DNA from 3 places in the Butyrivibrio sp. DSM 10294 genome. Region 1 is predicted to be linked to each of the others. Evidence: predicted binding sites of a transcription regulator. Region 1 holds the regulator's gene; each other region holds the start of a gene.

Region 1 (4,288 bases):
CTTGTCGCCTGAAAGGTCAACGCCTTCCTTGTTCTTGAAATCCTGAACCATCCAGTTGATGATAGCCTGGTCAAAGTCATCACCACCAAGATGTGTATCACCGTTGGTTGAAAGAACTTCGATAACGCCGTCACCGATGTCGATGATTGATACATCGAATGTACCACCACCAAGGTCATATACCATGATCTTCTGCTCTTTTTCGTTATCAAGACCATAAGCAAGAGCTGCTGCTGTAGGCTCGTTGATGATTCTCTTTACCTCAAGGCCTGCGATCTTGCCTGCATCCTTGGTTGCCTGACGCTGTGCGTCATTGAAGTAAGCGGGAACTGTGATAACCGCCTCTGAAACTTTTTCGCCGAGATACTGTTCTGCATCAGATTTGAGCTTCTGAAGGATCATAGCTGAAATCTGCTGAGGAGAATACTTCTTGCCATCAATTGTACGGCCATGGTCTGTACCCATGTCTCTCTTAATTGATGCGATTGTGTTGTCTGCGTTGGTAACTGCCTGACGCTTAGCAGGCTCACCTACGATTCTCTCTCCGTTCTTTGTGAAAGCAACGATTGAAGGTGTTGTTCTTGCGCCTTCTGCGTTGGCAATAACGGTGGGCTTACCACCTTCCATAACTGCTACGCAGCTATTGGTTGTACCAAGGTCGATACCGATTATCTTACTCATGTTTTTTTCCTCCGTTTTACTTAATCAAATGTTTTAATCTATTCGAACCACTCCGCCGGTTAAATTTCTTACTGAGCAACAGCTACCATACTGTGTCTGAGTACGGTGTCGTGGAACATATATCCCTTTTGAAGTTCCTGTGCAACAAATCCGGATTCGTATTCCGCACTCTCAACCTGCATTACTGCGTTGTGAAGGTTGGGATCGAATTCCTTACCCACAGCCTCAATCGGGGTTACTCCAAGGTCCTCCAGCTGCTTGATAAGCTGCTTGTAGATCTTGTTCATGCCGTCTGCGAATGCTCCCTCTTTCTCTTCCTCGGGAACTGCCGCAAGGCCTCTCTCAAAGTTATCTATAACGGGAAGAAGCTTCTCAAGGACGTTACCCTGGCCCTGTTCAAACATCTGAGCCTTCTCCTTGTCAGTTCTCTTCCTGAAGTTCTCGAACTCAGCCATCTGTCTGATGAGCTTATCATTGAGTTCGTCAACTTTCTCCTTAAGGGGATCCTTTTTGTCTTTCTTGCCAAACAGGCCCTTTTTCTTGGGTTCCTCACCCTCTGCGGATGCTTCATCAGAAGTTTCTTCTGCCTGAGCCTTATCTGCTGCGGGCTCTTCCTTGGCTACTTCCTCAGCAGCTGCTTTACCTGCAGCTTCCTCAGCTGTCTCATCCTTGCTCTTCTGGCCTGAAGGCTTCTCTGACCCAGCCTTTTCATCGGCCTCCTTCTCGAGTTCCTCCATTATGTTCTCAAGGATCTCTTTTTCGCTCATGGTTTTCTTCTTGTCGTGAGCTGCCTTGTTATCTGTATTTCCCAAAACCTTTGCCTCCTATTGCTAGTTCTTTTTATATAAATCATCAAGTGCATGTCTCATATTCTTAAGTGTTGTGATGACCTTATCATAATCCATACGCTTGGGGCCGATGATTCCGACGGTTCCCTTCATTCCGTCGCCCAGCTCATATGTGGCGGTTACCACGCTGCAGTCCTTCATGGCCTGAACCGGTGTCTCATTGCCGATATAGACCTGAATGCCTGTCTCCTCGCCTTCGTTGGCAAGGGTTCCTTCCACGATACTCGACAGATCCTTGGTATCCTCGAAGGTACTTATAAGCTCGCTGGCCTTGGCGTTGTCTGTAAGCTCCGGATATTTGAAAATGTTCATTGTGCCGCTGGTGTAGATCTGAAGGTCCTCATCCGCTGTTATGGACTCGGCAGCTGCATCAATGACGTTGCCTATGATCTCGCTGTGTATTCCGGCTTCCTGCTTGACTGCTGCTATAAGTCCCAGGTTGATGTCCTCAACTGCAAGACCGTCAAGTCTTGTATTCAGCAGAATGTTAAGCTTGAGCATTGTGGCATCATCCAGAACCTCTTCAACAGCGATGATCTTGTTCTTGATCACGTTGCCCTCGATTACGATGGTGGCCAGAAGGTGTTCTTCGTCAACCTTGGAGATCTGAATGAACTTCAGCTTGTTCTTCCTGATCTGAGGAGCCGATATCATGGTGGCGTAGTTGGTATCCACAGCCAGTGTCTTGGCTACCTGCTTAAGGAGATTTTCAAGCTTCTCCTCTTTATCAAGGAGCATTTCCTTCATGTTCTCCACTTCTTTTTCCTTGTCGCGGAGCATCTCATCCACATAGACTCTGTAGCCCTGATCCGAAGGAATACGTCCGGCTGAAGTGTGGGGCTGAAGTATAAGGCCCATCTCTTCAAGGTCCGCCATCTCGTTCCTGATGGTGGCTGAGCTGAGGTTAAGATCCGTATACTTGGAAATAGTACGGCTCCCCACAGGCTCTCCGGTCTCTAAGTAGTTCTTCACTATGGCATGAAGTATTTTTCTTTTTCTCTCATCCAGTTCCAAATTGTTCACCTTCCTATGCATTTTGCGCTTAAATTCATTGGCAGGTATGTTAGTCTTTTTAATGTGTTAGCACTCACATCATATGAGTGCTAACATCTTCTGTATCATAAATTATCACTATGGGCTATCAATGTCAACCATGTATTTATAAAAAAATGGTTAATGTTTATTGTCGAAAACGCCGCAAAAAGGGCCTGCCTCCTATTCAGAGACAAGCCCTTTTATAATCTTTACGGATAAATCAGATTAGAAAATTCCGAAGAGTTTTACAATTGTTACAAACTTGATGTTTGACTCTTTTGAGTAAATAATCTCATCACCGTTTTTCTGGTATGCAACAACCTTGTAATAATATGTTGTTCTGTTGGCAACCTTGGAATCATAGAATGATCTTCTGTTACCTACATCTCCAACCTGAACGAACTCACCATTCTTGCCTGTTCTGCGATAAATAAGGAATCCGTCAGCATTGTCATCCCTGGTCCAAAAAACCTTTGCGCCGAGGATTGTCTGGCTTACATACTCAAGCTTAGGATCGATGATATTTCCTTTACCTACATTGAAGGTGTCCTCGATTGTCACATCTTCAAGAAGAACTTCGTCTTCATTGTTAAGTGTGATAACTTTGGTCTTGATAACTGTATCCTGAGCTACGAGTCCCTTTGCAACATTGAAGGTAAGTGTCAGAAGTGTTCTGTCAGCCTTAACTGCATTGTCGCCTACAAATGCGATAGAAAGTCCTGTCTCATCGCCGTCTGTGTAGTTCTTGTTTACGTCACTCTCTCTAAAAATTCCGTTTACACTGCTCTTAGCAAGGCTAAGCACTTCGGGATCGTATAAAACTGCGATCTGTCCGTCGGTTGCTTTTGTTTTCTCAATCTTAAGCTTATATACAATCTTCTGATTGTCAGGCAATCCTGATAATTCTGCCACTGTGCGAACAGGAGCTGCTTCTGCAGCCTTTACGGATTTAGCAGGCATGCCGGCAAAAAGAACGATTGCTGTTAAAGCTGCAACAGCTGCTCTTTTAAATAATTTATTCATTAGTTGATCCTCCTACTTCCTCGGCTACTTCGATTTCTTCGACTTCTTCCAGAACTCCGTCCTCAGATGGTTCTTCTGAAATGTCAACTATTGAGTCTTCATCATCATCTGCTCCGCCGTAATCCCTTACTGTAACCCAAACTGTTGCTGTAAGGTTCTTTCCATCCTTATCTGTTGCTTTCGTGGTAACAAGGATGGTGCATCTGCCTTCCTTAAGTGCTGTTACTGTACCGTTCTCACTTACAGTTGCAACAGACTCGTCTGAGCTTGTGAACTCAACTGCGTCATAACCTTTCTCAAGGTTCTCGGGACCTACTGTAACTTTGATGAGTGCTCTGTTTCCTACATCAAGGTCCATCTCCTCGCTCTCAACGGTGAGGCTTGTTACGAACTGAGTTGTCTCTGTATCCTTCTCGGCAGGTGTGAACTTATATATGCAGGTATTAAGCGCATAGTCATAAACCTCTACATAGAATTCTCCATCGGGAACCTTGATTGTAAGAGTCTGATCTTCGCCTTTAACCTTCTGGTTTACTGCATATTTGCCAACAGTCACGAAGTTCTCATCAAGAACCATAACTGCTGCCGCATAGCGGTTATCGGTAACAACGACATTCATTGTTCCGTCTTCATTTGCTGACATCTCTGCGATATCCGGATCCTCGTTATCAATAGCAAATGAGTATCCGATGCTTAATCCC
Region 2 (4,288 bases), on a different contig from region 1:
TGTCAGTGGGAGAGAAACAGCTTCTTTCCTTTGCCAGAGCTATTTTGGCAGACCCAAGCATTCTTGTTCTTGACGAAGCCACAGCTTCCATCGATACCGTTACGGAGAAGGCGATTCAGGATGCGATACTTACGGTGATCAAGGGCAGGACCTCTTTTGTGATCGCCCACAGACTCTCAACCATAGTGGACGCAGATATTATTCTGGTGGTTCAGGATGGTAAGATAATAGAGAGAGGAACCCATAAGGAGCTTATGGATCTAAAGGGGTATTACTTCGAGCTATTTACCAAACAGTTTGAGGAATTCAGTACGGAAGGTGCTTTTGAAGGAGTATTCAGCTAATGGATATTGCTGTTTTCAGTGACATTCACGGCAATCATACGGCGCTGCAGGCGGCCATTGACTATGCTGTGGGCAAAGGAATAACGAATTTCGTGCTTCTGGGGGACTTTGTGACGGACTGTCCCAATCCTCAGAAGACCATGGAGCTCATCTATGTCCTTAAGCAGTATTTCAATACTTATATTATCAGAGGGAACAGGGAAGAATATCTTCTGAACTATCGTAAGACCGGCGAGGGGAAGTGGAAGAGAGGCTCCGCCAGCGGATCTTTACTGTATACTTATCAGAATCTGACGGACAAGGACTTTGATTTTTTTGAATCCCTGCCTAATTACGGTATATATCAGCCTAAGGGTCTGCCGGGCTTTGAATACTGCCACGGTTCACCCACTAATACCGGGGAGCTGTTGTTCCGGGAAAAGAGAAATACCAAGAAGGTTCTGTCTCATTTAAAGACCGGAGTGCTGCTTCACGGCCACAATCATATTCAGGAGACATATATCTACAGGGGCAAAAAGGGTGTCAATCCCGGCTCTATCGGTATTCCGTGGTATCACAGCGGTAAGACACAGTTCTGTATACTTCACGGAGATACCAAATCCTGGGAAGAAGAGTATGTTCAGCTTGAGTATGACAGGAAGGAAATCCTCAGGGAGTTCAAGAATTCTGAGCTGTGTACCATGGCACCGGCCTGGGCAGCAGTTACCATGCATACCATCAGAACGGGAGTTGACCTCAATCAGACAGTGCTGCTACGAGCCATGAGACTCTGCGAGCAGGAGAGAGGAACAGTGAAGTGGCCTGATATTCCTGAGAAATACTGGGCTATAGCCCTTAAGGAGAACTATATAGATCTCTACGGCAAGGATATTCCAAGAAAAGAATAATGGCCCCCGGGGACGGAGTCAATGGTTCATTTTCATTGCTATGAACATATTTAAAGGCCCAAGCCTTATGACTTGAGCCTTTTTTTATTTGCTTAACTATCTTCATTGAGAAGCTTATATTTCGCATAGAACTCCGGAATGGATGCCTTTATAAGATTCTGATCTGTAATACAGTAGTGGATGGTCTCCTTAAGAGCTGGCGAGATCCTTATGAGTTTGAAAGTGGTGACAGACATCACCCGACATAAAAAAACGGCACAGGAATTGCTCCTGTGCCGGTGCTGCTTCTGTTTAATCCTGTTAAATTGTTGTGTCATAGGATACCGAAGTATCTGCTGCGGTGGTCTTGTTGGCATCCTTGTCGTATTGCTTTAGCTGATCGTCCAGCCAGGAGGATTTGTATTTGGCATAGGCATCTGTGGTAGTGGTGGCTGTTGACGAAGTTGTACTTGAGGAATCCGAGGATTCTTTTGACGAGGACTTGGGAGTAGATCCGCTGTTTTTTATGTCATTAAAATAGCTGTCAAGAAAGCTTGATTTATTTGCACTTCCTGACTTGGAGGATGTCACCTCAGAGGCTGCTCCCGTGGTGGTGGAGCCTGTCTCGCGATATGCGTTCAGGGCAGCCTTGTTTCCTACTTTATTTACGTATGATTTCATGAGGCTTCCGTAGGCACCGCTTTTTATACTGGAATAATCCGACAAAAGACCTGACATGCTGGATACATAATCATAAGAGCCGGATAAGCTACTAAAGAAATTTGTACTCATATATCTATCACCTCCTTGAAGAGCTGCCCGCTGCGGGCTTCACAACATCCCTGTTGTGAATTAATACATACTTTCTTAGCCTCATTATGAGAGGCGGTTCTGAAATATGCAATTTACTGGGGATTAAATTATATTAAATTCTTTATAAATTAGTGGGGGTGTAGAGGTTGCATTTATTTCACTATGGTAGTAATATATGTTCTTAGAGGTTAGCACTCGATGAGATTGAGTGCTAACAAGACTAAAAAGTAAACAAAAAGTATCACATAAAGGAGGCATTAACAATGAAGTTAGAACCACTTGCAGACAGAGTTGTACTTAAGCAGCTTGAGGCTGAAGAAACTACAAAATCAGGAATCGTTCTTCCCGGTGCTGAGAAGGAGAAGCCACAGCAGGCCGAAGTTATCGCAGTAGGCCCAGGCGGAGTTGTTGACGGCAAGGAAGTTAAGATGCAGGTTAAGAAGGGCGACAATGTTATCTATTCCAAGTACGCCGGAACAGAAGTTAAGCTTGATGATGTAACCTACATCATTGTTAAGCAGAACGACATATTAGCGATAATTAAATGAGTGATATAGGGACGAAAAGATTCATTTATGGCTGCTTGCAGACATATAAATGAAAGCTTGAGGACCGAACATACATGAGGAAAACAGATATGCGAATGAAATGAGCAGATCGATTTCCGAATGTATGTAGGATTGCGAGAGCGAAGCGGAGCAATCCGTATATCACGGAGTACAATAAATCAACGGAGGAAATTAAAATGGCTAAGACAATTAAGTACGGCGCTGACGCCCGCACAGCTATGGTAGAAGGCGTTAATAAGCTTGCAGATACAGTAAGAGTAACACTTGGACCTAAGGGAAGAAATGTAGTTCTTGATAAGAGCTACGGCGCTCCCACAATCACCAACGACGGTGTAACAATTGCCAAGGAGATCGAGCTTGAGGATTCTTACGAGAACATGGGTGCTCAGCTTGTTAAGGAAGTTGCTACCAAGACCAATGACGTAGCAGGTGATGGTACAACAACAGCTACAGTTCTTGCACAGGCTATGATCAATGAGGGTGTTAAGAACCTTGCAGCAGGCGCTAACCCTATCGTACTCAGAAAGGGTATGAAGAAGGCTACAGACAAGGCTGTTGAGGCTATCGGCAAGATGGCTACCAAGGTTAAGGGCAAAGAGCAGATCATGAGAGTAGCTGCAGTTTCATCAGGAGATGATGAGGTTGGACAGATGATCGCTGACGCTATGGAGAAGGTTTCCAACGACGGCGTTATCACAATCGAAGAGTCCAAGACAATGCAGACAGAGCTCGACCTTGTAGAAGGAATGCAGTTCGACAGAGGCTATATCTCAGCTTACATGGCTACAGATATGGACAAGATGGAAGCTACACTGGATGATCCTTTCATTCTTATCACAGACAAGAAGATCTCCAATATCCAGGATATTCTTCCTCTTCTTGAGCAGATCGTTAAGACAGGCTCCAAGCTCCTTATCATCGCTGAGGATGTTGAGGGTGAGGCTCTTACAACACTTATCGTTAACAAGCTTCGCGGAACATTCAATGTAGTTGCTGTTAAGGCTCCCGGCTACGGCGACAGAAGAAAGGCTATGCTTGAGGATATCGCAATCCTTACAGGCGGCAAGGTTATCTCTTCTGATCTTGGTCTTGAGCTCAAGGACGTTACAATGGATGACCTCGGAAGAGCTAAGAGCATCAAGGTTGAGAAGGAGAAGACCACTATCGTTGACGGTCTCGGCAACAAGACAGACATCAAGAACAGAGTAGCTCAGATCAAGAAGCAGATCGAGGATACAACCTCTGAGTTTGATAAAGAGAAGCTCCAGGAGAGGCTTGCCAAGCTGGCAGGCGGTGTTGCTGTTATCAGAGTAGGTGCTGCAACAGAGACAGAGATGAAGGAAGCTAAGTACAGAATGGAAGATGCTCTTAATGCTACAAGAGCAGCTGTAGAAGAGGGTATCATCTTCGGCGGCGGCAGTGCATACATCCACGCAACCAAGGAAGTAGCTAAGCTTGCAGATTCACTTGAAGGCGACGAGAAGACAGGTGCTAAGGTAGTTCTCAAGGCTCTTGAGGCTCCTCTTTACCACATCGCTAACAACGCAGGTCTTGACGGATCCGTAATCGTTAACAAGGTTAAGGAGTCCAAGCAGGGCGTTGGCTTTAATGCATACACAGAAGAGTATGTAGACATGGTTAAGGACGGAATCATCGATCCTGCCAAGGTTACAAGATCAGCTCTTCAGAACGCTAC
Region 3 (4,288 bases), on a different contig from region 1:
ATTTTAAATTATAATAATGGTGACAGGCACTTTCGTCCGCGAAAGTGCCTGTCACTTTTTTGCACTAAAGTGCCTGTCACCGAATAATTACTCAATAACATGCGCTAATATACACCATCTGCGGGGATTTGTCTTGGCATTTTCCCGGCTGATATGAAATTATTGCTAAAATGTGTCAACTTTTGTAAAAAAGTTGTCTAGTTTCTCTTGAAAGATAGATACATCTTTGGACACTCGCTATAATAGGGTTAAATAAAACGTCAACTTTGTTGTGGAGAGAAAAGAGAGGAGGTAATTGGGTGAAGAAAGGCAAAATTAAGGCATTGCTTCTTGCAATGCTGGTGGGTGTTTCCATGCTTACACCTTCAATCAAGGCACAGGCAGGAGCAACCTACTACGACAACAAGACCGGACAAGAGGACGGTTACGACTTTGAGCTGTGGAAAGACTACGGCAACACCAGCATGACACTGAACGGCGGGGGAACCTTCAGCTGTCAGTGGAGCAACATCGGCAACGTTCTGTTCAGAAAGGGCAGAAAGTTCGGTGGCAACCAGTCATATCAGCAGGTGGGAAATATCTCCTTTGACTATGGCTGCGATTATAGACCAAACGGCAATTCATATCTCTGCGTCTATGGTTGGACAACAAGTCCTCTTATCGAGTATTACATCGTAGACAGCTGGGGATCATGGCGTCCACCCGGGGGATCACCTAAGGGTCAGATCACCGTTGACGGAGGAACCTATGACGTATATGAGACAACACGTGTAAATCAGCCTTCAATCCAGGGTAACACCACATTCCAGCAGTACTTCAGTGTTCGTACTTCCAAGAGAACCGAAGGAACCATCAACGTAACCGAGCACTTCAAGGCTTGGGAAAAAATGGGCATGAGAGTTGGTAACCTCTACGAGGCAGCTCTTAATGTAGAAGGCTATCAGAGCAGCGGATCAGCCAATGTTTACAAGAACAACATGACCATCGGCGGATCAGGCAGCAGCCAGGGCGGCAACCAGGGTGGAAACCAGGGTGGCAATCAGGGCGGCAATCAGGGTGGCAACACCGGCAGCCAGACTTCAGGCAATGAGACCATCGTTCAGTGTGAGTCAATGACCAAGGCAGGTCAGTACACAGGAAATGTTAACAATCCTTTCGGCGGCGTAGCACTTTATGCCAATAACGACAGAGTTTCCTATACTCAGTACTTCGCTAGCGGAACCCATGATTTTACACTTCGCGGCTGTTCCAACAATGACAACATGGCAAGAGTTGATCTTAAGATCGGCGGACAGACCAAGGGAACCTTCTATTACGGCGGCTCTTACCCGGCAGAATACACCATCAAGAATGTAAGCCACGGAACCGGTAATCAGACCATCGAACTTGTAGTGACAGCAGACAACGGACAGTGGGACGCATACATTGACTACTTCAAGATCGGCGGAGCCGGCGTTGGCGGCAATGAAGTCGGCAATCAGGGCGGTAGCGAAGGTGGCAACCAGGGTGAAACTACACAGCCTGACCCTCAGCCCGAGCCAACACCTGAACCCGAGCCTGAATCTGAGCCGGAACCGGCACCACAGCCTGAGAGCAGTGAGACTTTAGTTCAGTGCGAATCAATGACCAAGGCAGGTCAGTACACAGGAAACGTTAATAGTCCCTTTGGCGGCGTAGCACTTTATGCAAACAACGACAGAGTTTCCTATACTCAGTACTTTGCCGGCGGCACTCATGACTTCACACTTCGCGGCTGTTCCAACAATAGCAATATGGCAAGAGTTGATCTTAAGATCGGTGGACAGACCAAGGGAACCTTCTATTACGGCGGTTCTTATCCTGCAGAGTACACCATCAAGAATGTAAGCCACGGAACCGGCAATCAGACTATCGAACTTGTTGTAACAGCAGACGACGGACAGTGGGATGCTTACATTGATTACCTTAAGATCACCGGCGCAGGTGTAGGAGATAACACCGGAAATACAGGCAACAACGGCGGAAACAACGGTGGGAACAACCAGGGCGGCAACTCCGCTAACCAGAAACTCATCGCCCTCACCTTTGATGACGGCCCCTCAAGCACCACAAGCGATGTTCTTGATGTCCTTGAGAAGTACAACGTTAAGGCTACCTTCTTCCTTATCGGACAGAACGTCAACAACAACACACTGTCAATCATGCAGAGACAGGTAAGGAACGGACATGAGCTGGCCAGCCACTCCTATACACATCAGGATATGACAAGAATGAGCGCACAGCAGATCCGCAATGAGATGGAGTGGACATCTTCAGCCATCAAGAATGCAGTCGGAGCTGAGGTTAAGTTCTTCAGACCACCTTACATTTCAGTAAATAACACAATGTACCAGAATATCGACTATCCTTTCATTCAGGGGCTTCTGATCAACGATTGGGAGAACAGCACCTCAGTTCAGCAGAGAGTAAACAATGCTCTTGGCGGAGCCAAGGACGGTCAGATCATTCTACTTCATGATTTCCAGGGCAACAGTCAGACAGTACAGGCTCTTCCTCAGATCATCGAAGGTCTTCAGAACCAGGGCTATACCTTTGTGACAGTAAGCGAACTCTTCAGACTTAAAGGTGTTAACGCTAACGTCGAGTACAAGATCTGGTCCAACGTAAATAACTGATAATACAAAAAAACTATACAGACATCCAGGCAAGGCATAAACCACAACAAAAAAGTTTTTGTTAGCACTCGTTTCTAACGAGTGCTAATTTTTTATTGACTTTTACTTTTCAGGGGTTAAAATATATTTTGTACGATGAATTCGTGCGGATATTATCTTTATGAGAAGGAGTGAAAGTTATGGCTTCCAAAAAGGGAAATTTATCAATTAACAGCGAGAACATGTTTCCGATCATCAAGAAATGGCTGTATTCGGATCATGATATTTTTTACAGAGAAGTAATATCCAACGCCTGCGATGCGATCACCAAGATCCGCAAGATGGATATGATGGGAGAGTATGAGCTGCCGGAAGGCTTTAAGCCCCGTGTGGACATCATCTTAAATGACAAGGAGAAGACCATCAAGATCGTCGATAACGGTATCGGTATGACAGCTGAGGAGGTTGAGGAGTACATCAATCAGGTGGCTTTTTCAGGTGCCACAGACTTCCTTAATAAATATAAGGACAAGGCCAACGCAGATCAGATTATCGGTCACTTCGGTCTTGGTTTCTATTCAACCTTCATGGTTGCAGAGAACGTAGATATCGACACACTTTCTTATAAGTCAGACGCAGCCTCTGTTCACTGGACCTGCGACGGCGGCTCTGATTTCGAGATGTCAGACGGAGACAAGACTGAAGTTGGTACCACCATCACACTTCACCTCTCAGAGGACTGCCTTGAGTTCTGCAACGAGTACAAGGCAAGAGAGGTCATCCAGAAGTATTGTTCCTTCATGCCTTATGAGATCTACCTTTCAAGAGAAAACGAAGAGGGCACAGAGACCATCAAGGCTTCTGAGAAGCTTGAGTCAGATACAGTTATAGAAGAGGTTCACCCTGAGAAGAAAGAGGGTGAGGAAGAGGAGCCCGAGCTTCAGTACAAGATTAAGAGAAGACCTCAGCTTCTTAACGACACACATCCCCTCTGGGCCAAGACCCCCAAGGACTGCACAGATGAGGAGTACAAGGAGTTCTACAGAAAGGTATTCCGCGATTACAAGGAGCCTTTATTCTGGATCCACCTTAACATGGACTATCCCTTCAACCTCAAGGGTATCCTGTACTTCCCCAAGATCAACATGGAGTTTGAATCCATCGAGGGAACCATCAAGCTGTACAACAACCAGGTATTCATCGCAGATAACATCAAGGAAGTTATCCCTGAGTATCTGATGCTTCTTAAGGGCGTTATCGACTGTCCCGATCTTCCTCTTAACGTATCAAGGTCGGCCCTTCAGAACGACGGCTTTGTTAAAAAGATCTCCGAGTACATCAGCAAAAAGGTTGCTGAGAAGCTCGCAGGCCTGTGCAAGACCGACAAAGAGAACTACGACAAATACTGGGATGACATCAGTCCCTTCATCAAATACGGTTGCCTTCGCGACGACAAGTTCTGCGAGAAGATGACAGACTACATCCTCTTCAAGAACCTTGACGGCAAGTACCTCACAACACCCGAGGCTCTTCAGATCAACAAGGAAGCCGAAGAGGAAGCAGCCAAAGAAGAGGCAGTAGATGAGAATGGCAACAAGGTCGAGGCAGAGGTAGTTGACGATGCCAAGACAGATTCCGCAGACTCCAAGGCTGAC

The links. The regulator HrcA, encoded in region 1, represses chaperone genes, less so after heat shock. The targets are predictions, from matches to a motif close to TGTTAGCACTCNNNNNNNNNGAGTGCTAACA.
Region 2: the regulator HrcA is predicted to act here: its motif matches at 2,210-2,240, upstream of NXH67_RS01705 (co-chaperone GroES).
Region 3: the regulator HrcA is predicted to act here: its motif matches at 2,714-2,744, upstream of htpG (molecular chaperone HtpG).

Annotation. Positions count from the first base shown of each region.
Region 1 is NZ_JANSWL010000060.1:11,707-15,994, reverse strand. It holds gene dnaK (molecular chaperone DnaK) at 1-681, opposite strand, end outside; gene grpE (nucleotide exchange factor GrpE) at 750-1,448, opposite strand; gene hrcA (heat-inducible transcriptional repressor HrcA) at 1,512-2,564, opposite strand; gene NXH67_RS05050 (hypothetical protein) at 2,790-3,587, opposite strand; gene NXH67_RS05045 (S8 family serine peptidase) at 3,580-4,288, opposite strand, start outside.
Region 2 is NZ_JANSWL010000036.1:56,053-60,340, reverse strand. It holds gene NXH67_RS01720 (ABC transporter ATP-binding protein) at 1-344, shown strand, start outside; gene NXH67_RS01715 (metallophosphoesterase family protein) at 344-1,231, shown strand; gene NXH67_RS01710 (hypothetical protein) at 1,532-2,002, opposite strand; gene NXH67_RS01705 (co-chaperone GroES) at 2,287-2,571, shown strand; gene groL (chaperonin GroEL) at 2,769-4,288, shown strand, end outside.
Region 3 is NZ_JANSWL010000087.1:170,432-174,719, reverse strand. It holds gene NXH67_RS14720 (InlB B-repeat-containing protein) at 1-1, shown strand, start outside; gene NXH67_RS14710 (glycoside hydrolase family 11 protein) at 300-2,654, shown strand; gene htpG (molecular chaperone HtpG) at 2,834-4,288, shown strand, end outside.